One region of the Streptomyces sp. NPDC046881 genome, then DNA from elsewhere that is predicted to be linked to it. Evidence: riboswitches for the same ligand, from Rfam matches in the RefSeq annotation. Region 1 holds a riboswitch; each other region holds the start of a gene.

The links. A riboswitch is a leader RNA that binds a small molecule or an ion and turns the genes downstream of it on or off. The one in region 1 is predicted to bind cyclic di-AMP.
Positions count from the first base shown of each region.
Region 2: it holds a riboswitch for cyclic di-AMP, as region 1 does, so the genes downstream of both, ABZ923_RS28155 (transglycosylase family protein) here and ABZ923_RS19650 (C40 family peptidase) in region 1, are expected to answer to the same signal.
Region 3: it holds a riboswitch for cyclic di-AMP, as region 1 does, so the genes downstream of both, ABZ923_RS03615 (transglycosylase SLT domain-containing protein) here and ABZ923_RS19650 (C40 family peptidase) in region 1, are expected to answer to the same signal.
Region 4: it holds a riboswitch for cyclic di-AMP, as region 1 does, so the genes downstream of both, ABZ923_RS14420 (M23 family metallopeptidase) here and ABZ923_RS19650 (C40 family peptidase) in region 1, are expected to answer to the same signal.

Region 1 covers NZ_JBEYXJ010000037.1:38,414-41,409, reverse strand. The annotation lists gene ABZ923_RS19660 (ATP-dependent Clp protease proteolytic subunit) at 1-597, shown strand, start outside; gene ABZ923_RS19655 (hypothetical protein) at 605-910, shown strand; cyclic di-AMP (ydaO/yuaA leader) riboswitch at 1,284-1,484, shown strand; gene ABZ923_RS19650 (C40 family peptidase) at 1,488-1,961, shown strand; gene ABZ923_RS19645 (LysE family translocator) at 1,969-2,586, opposite strand; gene ABZ923_RS19640 (LysR family transcriptional regulator) at 2,671-2,996, shown strand, end outside.
Region 2 covers NZ_JBEYXJ010000072.1:30,628-33,623, forward strand. The annotation lists gene ABZ923_RS28150 (transglycosylase family protein) at 1-977, shown strand, start outside; cyclic di-AMP (ydaO/yuaA leader) riboswitch at 1,161-1,336, shown strand; gene ABZ923_RS28155 (transglycosylase family protein) at 1,341-2,048, shown strand; gene eno (phosphopyruvate hydratase) at 2,346-2,996, shown strand, end outside.
Region 3 covers NZ_JBEYXJ010000004.1:30,771-33,766, forward strand. The annotation lists gene ABZ923_RS03610 (polyprenyl synthetase family protein) at 1-885, opposite strand, end outside; cyclic di-AMP (ydaO/yuaA leader) riboswitch at 1,472-1,651, shown strand; gene ABZ923_RS03615 (transglycosylase SLT domain-containing protein) at 1,657-2,136, shown strand; gene ABZ923_RS03620 (HAD family hydrolase) at 2,175-2,987, opposite strand.
Region 4 covers NZ_JBEYXJ010000023.1:62,741-65,736, reverse strand. The annotation lists gene ABZ923_RS14425 (pitrilysin family protein) at 1-948, shown strand, start outside; cyclic di-AMP (ydaO/yuaA leader) riboswitch at 1,157-1,317, shown strand; gene ABZ923_RS14420 (M23 family metallopeptidase) at 1,330-2,085, shown strand; gene ABZ923_RS14415 (GntR family transcriptional regulator) at 2,284-2,970, shown strand.

The DNA.
Region 1 (2,996 bases):
AGCGAGCGCACCGGGAACGCCGTCCGCACGCTCGACCCGTACGCGAAGCTCTTCGAGGACCGGATCGTCTTCCTCGGCACACCGGTCGACAACGCGGCGGCGAGCGATGTGACCGCGCAGCTGATGTACCTGGAACACGCGGCACCGGACCGGGACATCACGCTGTACGTGAACTCGCCCGGCGGCTCCTTCGACGCCATGGCGGCGATCTACGACACGATGCAGTACGTCAGCTGTGACGTGGTGACCTACTGCCTGGGCCAGGCCGGCGCCTCGGCCGCGGTGCTGCTCGCGGCCGGCGCCCCGGGCAAACGGTTCACGCTGCCCGGCGCCCGCATGGTGATCGAGCAGCCCGGGCTGCCGGAGCCGGTGCGCGGCCAGCCCAGCGACCTGCTCATCCAGGCCGAGGAGTTGGTGCGGACCCGGGCGACGCTGGAGCGGATGCTCGTCCGGCACACGGGGCGCACGGCCGAGCAGGTCCACGAGGACCTCGATCGCGACCTGATCCTGGACGCCGCCGGGGCCGTCGCCTACGGTCTGGTGGACGGCATCGTGCCCAGCCGCCGGAACACGCCCGGCGCACCGGACGCGAGGTGAGCCGCCCGTGCTGCCGGACCTTCCGCCGCTGCCGGCGCTGACCCGCGCCGAGGGCGAGTTGATCGACCGTTACCTGGAGGCCGTCGACCTGCTGGGCCGTATCAACCCGGCCCGGCCCGGGGACACCTACGGCGGGCTGCGCGCGGCCCAGGCCCTGGTGCGCAAGGCGGCAGAGCTGCGGGACGCGCTCGCGCTGATGCACCAGCGGGGCGAGACGGAGCTGCACGGGGACACGCTGGCACGGGCGTTGCGGGTGCTGGACGGTGAGCGCCGGGCCGCTCGCGTCGCGCTCCCGCCGGACGGCGTCGGCTGAGGCGGACGCCTGTCCGGCCCGGTGGCCCCGGACGTCGACGCGTGCCGTGCGAACGGAGCATGAAACGCCCCGAACGACGTACCGCCGACCGGTGGACTTCCCGATCGTTCTCCGGGCCTCCCGAGTTGCGCGGCGCGCAGATCCATGGGCCGCCGGAAAGGCGCGTCGCCCCAGGTCGGAGGCTACGCAGGGAAGTTGACGGGGGCTCGGACACAGCAGCGTCCACCCGAACGGGCGAGTGGTGAGTAACGCCACAAACTCCCGATTCCGTTGGGATTTTCAGACAGTCGTGAGTCAAGATCCCTGTCTGACGACAAGCCCCCGCCACCGCGGCGGGGCGGTCCGGGCGGACGCCGAGTCCTGCCGCCGCCCGGATGACCGGTCGACGGAAGTGGATCGGCAGGAGTGGAGGACCCAAGCAAGACGGGTCGCCGGACCGGATGTACGTCTGTTCGACACGGACGGGCGTCAGGCACCGAGCAACCCTTGGGGTGAAGCCGCGGCAACGCGGCCGGGCAACTTCGCCAGCCCGAATCCGACAGGTCATCCTTCACAGGCGGCTGACGAAGGGTTGCGCATGACTGCGCTCAATCGTGTCCCGTCGCTGATGGCCCGGGCCGGCACGGCCTCGGCCCTCACCCTCGCCGCCGTGGGCGGCTCGATCGCGGTGCCCGGCCTCGCCACCGACGCCTCCGCCGCGACCATGGCGACGAAAGCACTCAAGGTCGCGGCCTCCAAGAAGGGAGCCCCGTACTCGTGGGGGGCCACCGGGCCGCGCCGGTTCGACTGCTCGGGGCTGACGCTCTACTCGTACAAGAAGGCCGGCAAGAAGCTGCCGCGCACCGCCGCCCAGCAGTACAACAAGACGCACCACATCTCCGCCAGAAGCCGTAAGGCGGGCGACCTGGTCTTCTTCCACTCGGGGTCGTACGTCTACCACGTCGGCATCTACGCCGGTCACAACAAGATATGGCACGCGCCGAGGACCGGGGACGTGGTGAAGCTCCAGAAGATCTGGACGAAGAGCGTCTGGTACGGCCGGGTCAGCTGACCGGCCGTCAGGCCAGGAGCGGCTCCAGCAGCAGGGCCGCTCCCAGCGCCGTCAGCGCCACCCCGGTGCCCGCCTGAAGCCCACGGGCGGCCCGGGGCCGGCGCAGCCACCCGCCGAGCCGCTCCACCAGCAGGGCGACCAGCTGGAACCAGGCCAGCGCCAGCGCGCAGACGATCAGCGCGAGCAGCAGGGTCCGGGGCAGGGCGGGGCTGGACGCGGGCACGAACTGCGGCAGCAGGCTCAGGAAGGTCAGCGAGGCCTTCGGATTGAGCACGTTGGTGACGAACCCCTGCCGGAGCGGGTGGGCGGCTCCGGCCGCGGTCTCCTCGGGGGCCCGGGCGGACCGCCGCAGGGCCCACAGGGCGCGCACCCCGAGGTGCAGCACATAGGCGCCGCCGAGCAGCTGCAGCGCCCGGAACAGCGCGGGTACGGCGACCAGGACGGCGGCGACGCCGGCCACCGCCAGCGTGGTGTGCACCAGGAGCCCGCCGGCGATGCCGAGCCCGCAGACCGCGCCGTCCCGGCGCGAGACGAGCGCGTTGCGTACGACCACGGCGAAGTCCGCGCCCGGCATGGCGACCAGACCGGCGGCGATCCCGGTGAAGGCGATGAGCTGTCCGTCCATGCCGCCCAGCCTGCCCGGCCGCGGCCTTCAGTAGGTATTTCGAATCGACTGGGCCTGCCTTAAGCACTGCTTTAGGCTGACGGCATGTACGACCCGACCCGGCTCGCCGCGCTCGTGGCGGTCGCGGAGGCCGGCTCGATCACCCGGGCCGCCGACCGGCTCGGCTACACGCCGCCCGCCCTCTCCCAGCAGTTGGCCAAGCTGGAGCGGGAGGCGGGCGCGGCGCTGCTGGTGCGCCACCACCGCGGGGCCCGGCTGACCGAGGCGGGCGAGGTGCTGGTGGTGCACGCCCGACGGGTGCTCGACGAACTGGAGCGGGCCCGGCACGAACTGGCGCGGCTGACCGGGCTCACCGGCGGCGCGCTGCGGCTCGGCACCTTTCCGACCGCCGGGGTGCACCTGCTGCCGCC
Region 2 (2,996 bases), on a different contig from region 1:
TCGGCGCGGCGAGCGCCAACGCGGCCGACGGCACCACGTGGGACAAGGTGGCCGAATGCGAGAGCGGCGGCTCCTGGAGCGCGGACACCGGCAACGGGTACTACGGCGGCCTGCAGATCTCGCAGGACGACTGGAACGCCTACGGCGGCGGCCAGTACGCGGCCAGCCCCGACCAGGCCAGCCGCAACCAGCAGATCGCCGTCGCCGAGAAGATCCTCGCCGACAAGGGCACCTCCCCGTGGGCCACCTGCGCCCTGCTGTCCGGGCTGACCACGGGCTCGGGCTCCTCCGTGGACGTCGACACGGGCGTCGGCGGCTCCGGTGACACGGACGGTTCGGGCGACTCGTCCGGATCGACCGAGAAGTCCGATACATCCGGCAACTCCGGCTCCTCCGACGCCTCCGAGGGCTCCGGCCCGTCCGGTCGGCCGGACGCGTCGCCCTCCACCGGTGCCGGCTCCGACGCCAACTCCGGCTCGGGCTCCGGCTCCTCGTCGGACGCGACCGCCGAGCCGGGCGGGAAGCCGGACAAGGGTGCCGGTACGGACACCGGCTCCAAGGGGACCAAGGGCCCCAAGTCGGACAAGTCCGCCTCGCCGGACGCCGGAGACTCGCGGGGATCCGCCCCGACGGCCACCCCGGGCACCGGTGCGGCGGACAACCCCCAGCAGGCCGCCGGTTCCTGGAGCCTGGTCGACACCGGGGCCCTCAGTGGCGGGCGCCACCGCGGGGCGAGCGCGGACGAAAACGTGACGAGCGGTCAGGAAGTCACCTCTTCCGGACGGCACGCAGCGCGCGAAACGGACACGTACACCGTCCGCGAGGGCGACACCCTCGCCTCCATCGCCGACTCCCTTGAGGTCGACGGCGGGTGGCACGCGCTCTACGTCGGCAACAAGAAGGCCATCGGGGCCGACCCGAACCACATCAGCGCCGGTCAGACCCTGGAAGTCGAGGGCGAAACCGACGCGAAGTAGCCGGAGTTGACGCCCCACTTAGCGCCTTAATGTCCGGTTTGGCGAAAGTGTGGGATGAGTCTCAGAAGCCCTGATCGTCTTTGAAATTCCGCGGATCGCGTGTCTACGGTCGAGGCCGCTCGTCACCACGAGCCCCGGCAGTCGCAACGCCGAATCCTGCCAGCGGTTGCCCGGGAACAGTCGTCGCGTCAAGCGCCGTAGGCAGGAGCGGGGGACCCAAGGTAAGTGCCGGGCCCGGCAGTTGACTGCCGGACCGGCTGGGGGTGAAGCCGCGCCACCCGCGACAGCGGGAGCGCGGCCGGGCAACTCAACCGGCCCGAACCCGACAGCTCACCTCGCAGGCGTCGGTGAGGGGATCGATCCATGCTGTTTACCGGCAAGGGCAAGCACCGTCGTCCGTCCAAGGCCGTTCGCGCCATCACGCTCGCCGGTGTCACCGGTGCCGCCGTCGCCGCCCCGCTGATGGCGGCCGGCAACGCCTCCGCCGCCACCTCCGCCGAGTGGGACAAGGTCGCCCAGTGCGAGTCCGGCGGCAACTGGTCCATCAACACCGGCAACGGCTACTACGGCGGTCTGCAGTTCTCCGCCTCCACCTGGGCCGCGTACGGCGGCACCGCCTACGCCCCGCAGGCCAACCAGGCCAGCAAGGCACAGCAGATCGCGGTCGCCGAGAAGGTCCTCGCCGCGCAGGGCAAGGGCGCCTGGCCGGTCTGCGGCACGGGCCTGTCCGGCACCCCGTACAACGGCTCGGCGCCGAGCACCTCCTCGAACTCGGGCAGCGGCACCGGCACCACCACCACCCGCTCCACCGAGCAGCAGAGCGCCTCCCGCTCCGCGGAGCGTCCGGCCGCGAGCGCGAGCAAGGGCCAGAGCAAGACCGTCACCACCCCGACCGGCAAGAAGGTCAAGAAGGGCGACGGCGAGTACAAGGTCGTCACCGGCGACACGCTCAGCACCATCGCCCAGAAGCACCACGTGCAGGGCGGCTGGAAGAAGCTGTTCGAGCTGAACAAGGACATCGTCGAGGACGCCAACCTGATCTACCCGGGTCAGCAGCTGCACCTGAAGTGACACCCGGCTGCCGGCCGGATCACCGGGCCCGCACATCCGTGCGGGCCACCCTGAAGACCCCCGTGCGGGCCACCCCCCGGTCCCCACGGGCTCCCCGCCCCGGTGCGTGTTCCCCCGTACGCACCGGGGCGGGGTTTTTTCATGCCTCCCGCCACCCCCTTTGTTTCAGGCGGGAACAAAAGGTAGCGTCGCCTTGTCCACGGGACGGTCGGTCGGTGGCCGACGCCCCCGGGACGGTTAGGCTCTAGGCGCAAGGCACACCAGCCCCGCACTTCCAGCGTCACATCCAAGAAGGAGATGCTCGTGCCGTCCATCGACGTCGTCGTAGCCCGGGAAATCCTGGACTCCCGAGGCAACCCCACGGTCGAGGTCGAGGTCGGCCTCGACGACGGCAGCACGGGTCGTGCCGCCGTTCCGTCCGGCGCCTCGACCGGCGCCTTCGAGGCCATCGAGCTCCGCGACGGTGACCCGAACCGCTACCAGGGCAAGGGCGTCGAGAAGGCCGTCCTCGCCGTCATCGAGCAGATCGGCCCGGAGCTGGTCGGCTACGACGCCACCGAGCAGCGCCTGATCGACCAGGCCATGTTCGACCTGGACGCCACCGACAACAAGGGCTCCCTCGGCGCCAACGCCATCCTCGGCGTCTCGCTCGCCGTCGCCCACGCCGCCTCCGAGGCCAGCGACCTGCCCCTGTTCCGCTACCTGGGCGGCCCGAACGCGCACCTGCTGCCGGTGCCGATGATGAACATCCTGAACGGCGGCTCGCACGCCGACTCCAACGTGGACATCCAGGAGTTCATGATCGCCCCGATCGGCGCGGAGTCCTTCTCCGAGGCCCTGCGCTGGGGCACCGAGGTCTACCACACCCTGAAGAAGGTCCTGAAGAGCAAGGGCCTGTCCACCGGCCTCGGCGACGAGGGCGGCTTCGCCCCGAACCTCGGCTCCAAC
Region 3 (2,996 bases), on a different contig from region 1:
CTCCAGCGCGGGGTGCGCGCGCAGCGCGGCCAGCGCCTCGGCGAGCCGGGCGTCGTCGCTGAGGTCGGAGTCGAGCAGCTCGCACAGCGCGACGTCCTCGGGCAGGCCCAGCCGGGCGGCGCGCTCGCGCAGCCGGAGCACCGGCAGGGTGGGGATGCCCTCGCGCAGGTCGGTGCCCGGGGTCTTGCCGGACTCGTGGGAGTCGGAGGCGATGTCCAGGACGTCGTCCGCGAGCTGGAAGGCGACCCCGAGCCGTTCGCCGTACTGGGTGAGGACGTCGACGACCGTCTCGTCGGCGCCGGACATCATCGCGCCGAACCGGCACGACACGGCCACCAGGGAGCCCGTCTTGCCGCCGAGCACGTCCAGGTAGTGCTCGACCGGGTCGCGTCCGTCCGAGGGACCCGCGGTCTCCAGGATCTGACCGGTGACCAGCCGCTCGAACGCCAGGGCCTGCACCCGGACCGCCTCGGGGCCGAGGTCGGCGAGGATCTGGGAGGCGCGGGCGAACAGGAAGTCGCCGGTGAGGACCGCGACGGAGTTGCCCCAGCGGGTGTTGGCGCTGTCCACCCCCCGTCGTACGGCCGCCTCGTCCATGACGTCGTCGTGGTACAGCGTGGCCAGGTGGGTCAGCTCCACCACCACGGCCGACGGTACGACGCCGGGCGCGTACGGGTCGCCGAACTGGGCCGCGAGCATCACGAGGAGTGGCCGGAAACGCTTCCCTCCGGCGCGTACGAGGTGCTGCGCGGCCTCCGTGATGAACGGGACCTCGCTCTTGGTGGCCTCGAGCAAGCCTTCCTCGACAGCCGCCAATCCGGCCTGGACATCGGCTTCCAGAGCCTGGTCCCGCACGCTCAGCCCGAACGGCCCGACGACGGTCACGAGGGGTCTCCTGTCTGCTGGTGTCTGCTGGCGATTACACGGTTTGTCGATAGGTCGCTGCCATCACTCAAGTCAGCGTATCCGGTCCCTGTTCGATCACCGATAGCGCCCACCGGTCCAGCCCGGGCGGTATCGGATCATGACCGACATAGGGGTGATCACATAATAAGAAGGGACATTTATCCCCTTAACAGTAATTCGGGCATTCCACCGCAACCTCTCCGCTCCTTTTTGGCCACCCCTTACTACGTCGCCCACTACGACAACGACACACCCCGTACCCCGGATTCCACCACCACCCCGACTTCCCTCCTCAATCCCCCTAATCCCCCATGTCTGATTTGAAGCAGTTTGCTATTTCGTGAGTTGGCTCACGTTCCCCCTCCACCCGACCCACCCTCAGAAGGCCCTGGGAGCCCTTGTCCTGTCGGCGAGTTGAGGATTGGCAACCGCAAAGGATCAAGCACCCCATACGGCATCGATCAAGGTCAAATCGCATGTTGTGTGAATCCGGTACTTGTTCCCGACATGTGCTCTCGCATACGTTCCGGGCCGTCGGGCGGACGCCGAATCCTGCCGCCGCCCGCGTAACCCATCGACGAACTCATTCGTACGGCAGGAGCGGGGGACCCAGGTAAGCCGCCAGGCCGGACGGCACACGCCGCACCGGTACGGCTCGGGGTGAAGTCGTGCCTCTTCCAGGGCACGGCCGGGCACCTCCCCGCCCGAACCCGACAGCTCACCTCGCAGGCGCCGGAGAGGAACACCCCTATGTCTGCTGCCGCTCAGCCCCGCCGCACCCGCCTCGTCCGCGCCCTCGCCGCCGTCGGCACCGGCGTCGCCGTCCTCGCCCTGCCGCTGATCGGCGCGACCGGCGCCTCCGCGGCCACCGGCACCACCACGACGGCCGCCACCACCACCGCCGGATACCCGAACAACCTGGACGGCTGGATCCGCGAGTCGCTCGCGATCATGGCCGAGAAGCACATCCCGGGCACCTACAACGGCATCTACCGCAACATCATCCGCGAGTCCTCGGGCAACCCGAACGCCATCAACCTCTGGGACTCCAACGCCGCCAAGGGCATCCCGTCCAAGGGCCTGCTCCAGGTGATCGACCCGACGTTCAACGCGTACCACGTCGCCGGAACGTCGTTCAACATCTACGACCCGGTCGCGAACATCACCGCCGCCTGCAACTACGCGGCCGCGCGGTACGGCTCGATCGACAACGTGTTCGGCGCGTACTGACCGGCCCGGGGCCGCGCCCGGCACCCCTGATGTCCCGGTCAGCCGGCCGGGAAGAGTCCTTCGAGGACGACGGCGACGCCGTCGTCCTCGTTCGACAAGGTGATCTCGTCGGCCACCGCCTTCAGTTCGGGATGCGCGTCGGCCATGGCGACACCGCGCGCGGCCCAGTCGAACATCGGGATGTCGTTGGGCATGTCGCCGAAGGCGAGGGCCCGGTCGGCACCGATCCCCAGCCGCTCGGCGGCCAGCGCCAGCCCGGTCGCCTTCGTCACCCCGCTCGGCTGGAGCTCCACGGTGCCGGGCCCGGACATGGTGACCGTCGCCAGCGAGCCCACCGCCGCGCGCGCCACCGCCGCCAACTCGTCGTCCGACAGGGTGGCGTGCCGCAGCAGCACCTTGCTGATGGGCTCCGTCCACAGGTCGTCGCGCCGGCCGACGCACACCGCGGGCAGCGTCGGATGGGGCATCCGGTAGCCGGGCTCGATCAGCGTGAGCCCGTCGACGCCGTCCTGGTCGACCGCCGCGTAGACCTGCCCCACCTCCGCCTCGATCTTGCCGAGCGCGGTCTCGGCCAGCTCCCGGTCAAGCCGGACCGACCACAGCAGACGGTCGGTCCCGGCGTCGTAGACCTGTGCCCCCTGCCCGCACACCGCGAGCCCCGCGCAGCCGAGGTCCGCGAGCAGCGCCCGTACCCGCGGCGCCGGGCGGCCCGTCACCACCAGGTGCCGGGCACCGGCCCGCGCCACCCGCGCGAGCGCGGCGAGCGACCGGTCGGAGACGGTGTCGTCGCCGCGCAGCAGCGTCCCGTCCAGGTCAGTGGCGATCAGTGCATATGCCGGGGTGGGTGCCATGATCAGAGA
Region 4 (2,996 bases), on a different contig from region 1:
CTGGACGAGATCCCGCACGAGCTGGCCAACCCCGCCCGGCGGGCCGCCAAGGAACTCTCCAAGGAGCTGTTCCCGGCGACCTCGCGCATGTCCCGGCCGCGCCAGGGCACCGAGGAGACGGTCGAGAAGATCGACGCCGGGGCCGTACGCGCCTTCTACGACCGCCATGTGCGGCCCGGCACGGCCACCGTGGTCGTCGTCGGCGACCTGACCGGAACCGACCTGGACGGGCTGCTCGGCGACACCCTGGGCGCCTGGACCGGCACCCCCGGCGAGCCCCGGCCGGTGCCGCCGGTGACCGCCGACGACACCGGGCGCGTGGTCATCGTGGACCGGCCCGGCGCCGTCCAGACGCAGCTGCTCATCGGCCGGATCGGCCCTGACCGGCACGACCGGGTGTGGCCCGCCCAGGTGCTCGGCACGTACTGCCTCGGCGGCACCCTCACCTCCCGCCTGGACCGCGTCCTGCGCGAGGAGAAGGGCTACACCTACGGTGTGCGCTCCTTCGGGCAGGTCCTCAGGTCCGCGCCGGACGGCACGGGCGCGGCGATGCTCGCCATCAGCGGCTCCGTGGACACGCCCAACACCGGCCCGGCCCTGGAGGACCTGTGGAAGGTGCTGCGGACCGTCGCGGCGGAGGGTCTGACCGACGCCGAGCGGGACGTCGCCGTGCAGAACCTCGTCGGCGTGGCGCCGCTGAAGTACGAGACCGCGGCGGCCGTCGCGAGCACGCTGGCCGACCAGGTCGAGCAGCACCTGCCCGACGACTTCCAGGCGACGCTGTACCGGCAGCTGGCCGCCACGGGCACGGTGGAGGCCACCGCGGCCGTCGTGAACGCGTTCCCGGTGGACCGCCTGGTGACCGTCCTCGTCGGTGACGCGGCTCGGATCAAGGCGCCGGTGGAGGCGCTCGGCATCGGTGAAGTGACCGTGGTGGCGGCCGAGTAACGGCACGCGCGCGTGGGCCCTGGCGACCTACGGGTCGTCAGGGCCCAGCTGTTCCACTCGGTCCCTCAGATGCCCGTTTTGGGGCGGAGGTTGCCTGTCTGCCCTGTGGGATGCGCTACAAAATCCCGGCTGCGTTTGAGGATTGAAAGCGCGTCGCCGTAGCGTCGTCCGGGCTGTTCGTCAGGCAGTGCGCCGCACCCGCGGCACCGGACAGTCATCGCCGAGTCCCCGTACGGCGCGAGCCAGGGGAGCCGGGGACCCACCGTCCCTGGGGTGAATCGGGCGCCCGCGCGGCTGCGAGGGGGCCCGTAGGAGACCTTCCTGCTCCGAACCCGTCAGCTAACCCGGTAGGCGAGAGGGAAGGAAAGGACCAGTCACTTCATGGCGTTCATGTGCGCCACCGGGAAGCACCGCAAGCCCGGCCGGGTCAAGCGGACCACGGCCCAGGCGGCCGGCGTCGCGGCCCTCACCACCACCGGCGTGATCGGCACCCTCGCCGCCTCCCCGGCGCTCGCCGCCGAGAACTCCACGGAGCAGACCGGCCTCGTCCCCGTCCTCACCGTGACCGAGGACGTCCCCGAGCAGATCGACGCGCAGGCCACCGCCCAGCAGCAGGCCGCCGAGCTGAAGGCGGCCGAGGAGGCCGCGGCGAAGGCCGCCGCCAAGCGGGCCGCGGAGGTGCGCGCGGCCAAGGCCCGCGCCGCCCGCGAGGCCGAGCGCAAGCTGCTGAACACCTTCGTCGCCCCCATCGCGCACTCGTACGTCTCCACCGGCTACCAGGCCAGCAGCTCCCTGTGGTCCTCCGGTTCGCACACCGGCATCGACTTCCACGCGGCCAGCGGTACGGCCGTCCACGCGGTGGGCTCCGGCACGGTCGTCTCCACCGGCTGGGGCGGCGCGTACGGCAACCAGATCGTGATCCGGATGGCGGACGGCATGTACACGCAGTACGGCCACCTGTCGTCCATCGGGGTCACGGTGGGCCAGAAGGTCGCTCCGGGCCAGCAGATCGGCCTGTCCGGCGCCACCGGCAACGTCACCGGCCCGCACCTGCACTTCGAGGCGCGGACCAGCCCCGAGTACGGCTCGGACATCGACCCGATCGCCTACCTCCGCAAGCACGGCGTGAACCTCTGACGTCCCGCGCACGACCCTCCGAGGCCCCGGCTCACCGAGCCGGGGCTTTCGCCGTTTTTCGCAGTGTCCGCCGGATCCGCTGACCAAAAAATATCCATGGATTAGGGCTCGCCGTCGGAAATTCCGGCTCATTGGAATAGAGTCACGGAACACGCGTCCATCGTCGACGTTTCACGGGGATTAAGGCGGAGGTCGGTCATGCGTATTCCGGCGCACTCGGTGTGCACCGCTGTCCGGGACGACATCGTCGCGGGCGTCTACGAGCGCGGCAGCCGCCTCACCGAGGAAGTCCTGGCCCGCCGGTACGGCGTCTCGCGCGTCCCCGTGCGCGAGGCGCTGCGCACCCTGGAGGCCGAGGGCTTCGTGGTCACGCGCCGGCACGCGGGCGCGTGCGTGGCCGAGCCGACCGAGCACGAGGCCGCCGACCTGCTGGAGATGCGGATGCTGCTGGAGCCGCTGGGTGCCGCCCGGGCCGCCCAGCGGCGCACCGAGGCCCATCTGAAGGTGCTGCGCGGCCTGGTCCGGCTGGGCCAGGAGCGGGCCAGGCGGGGCGGCAGCGAGGATCTGCGCTCGCTGGGCGGCTGGTTCCACGAGACACTCGCCCAGGCCTCCGGGAGCCCGTCGCTGACCTCGATGCTCACCCAGCTGCGGCACAAGATCGCCTGGATGTACACGGTGGAGGCGCCGGCCAGCCCGCTGGAGTCCTGGACGGAGCACGGAGCCATCGTGGACGCGGTGGCGCGCGGGGACGCCGAGCGTGCGCGGGCGCTCACCGCGCTGCACGCCGAGCGCGCGACGGGCGCGCACCGGCTGCGCTTTTCCGGCGCCACGGAACGTGTGAGGACTTCGCAACAAGCCGTAAACATGTCGGGCCAGCGGCATTAACACGGGCGCCGTATACAAAGAGGAGT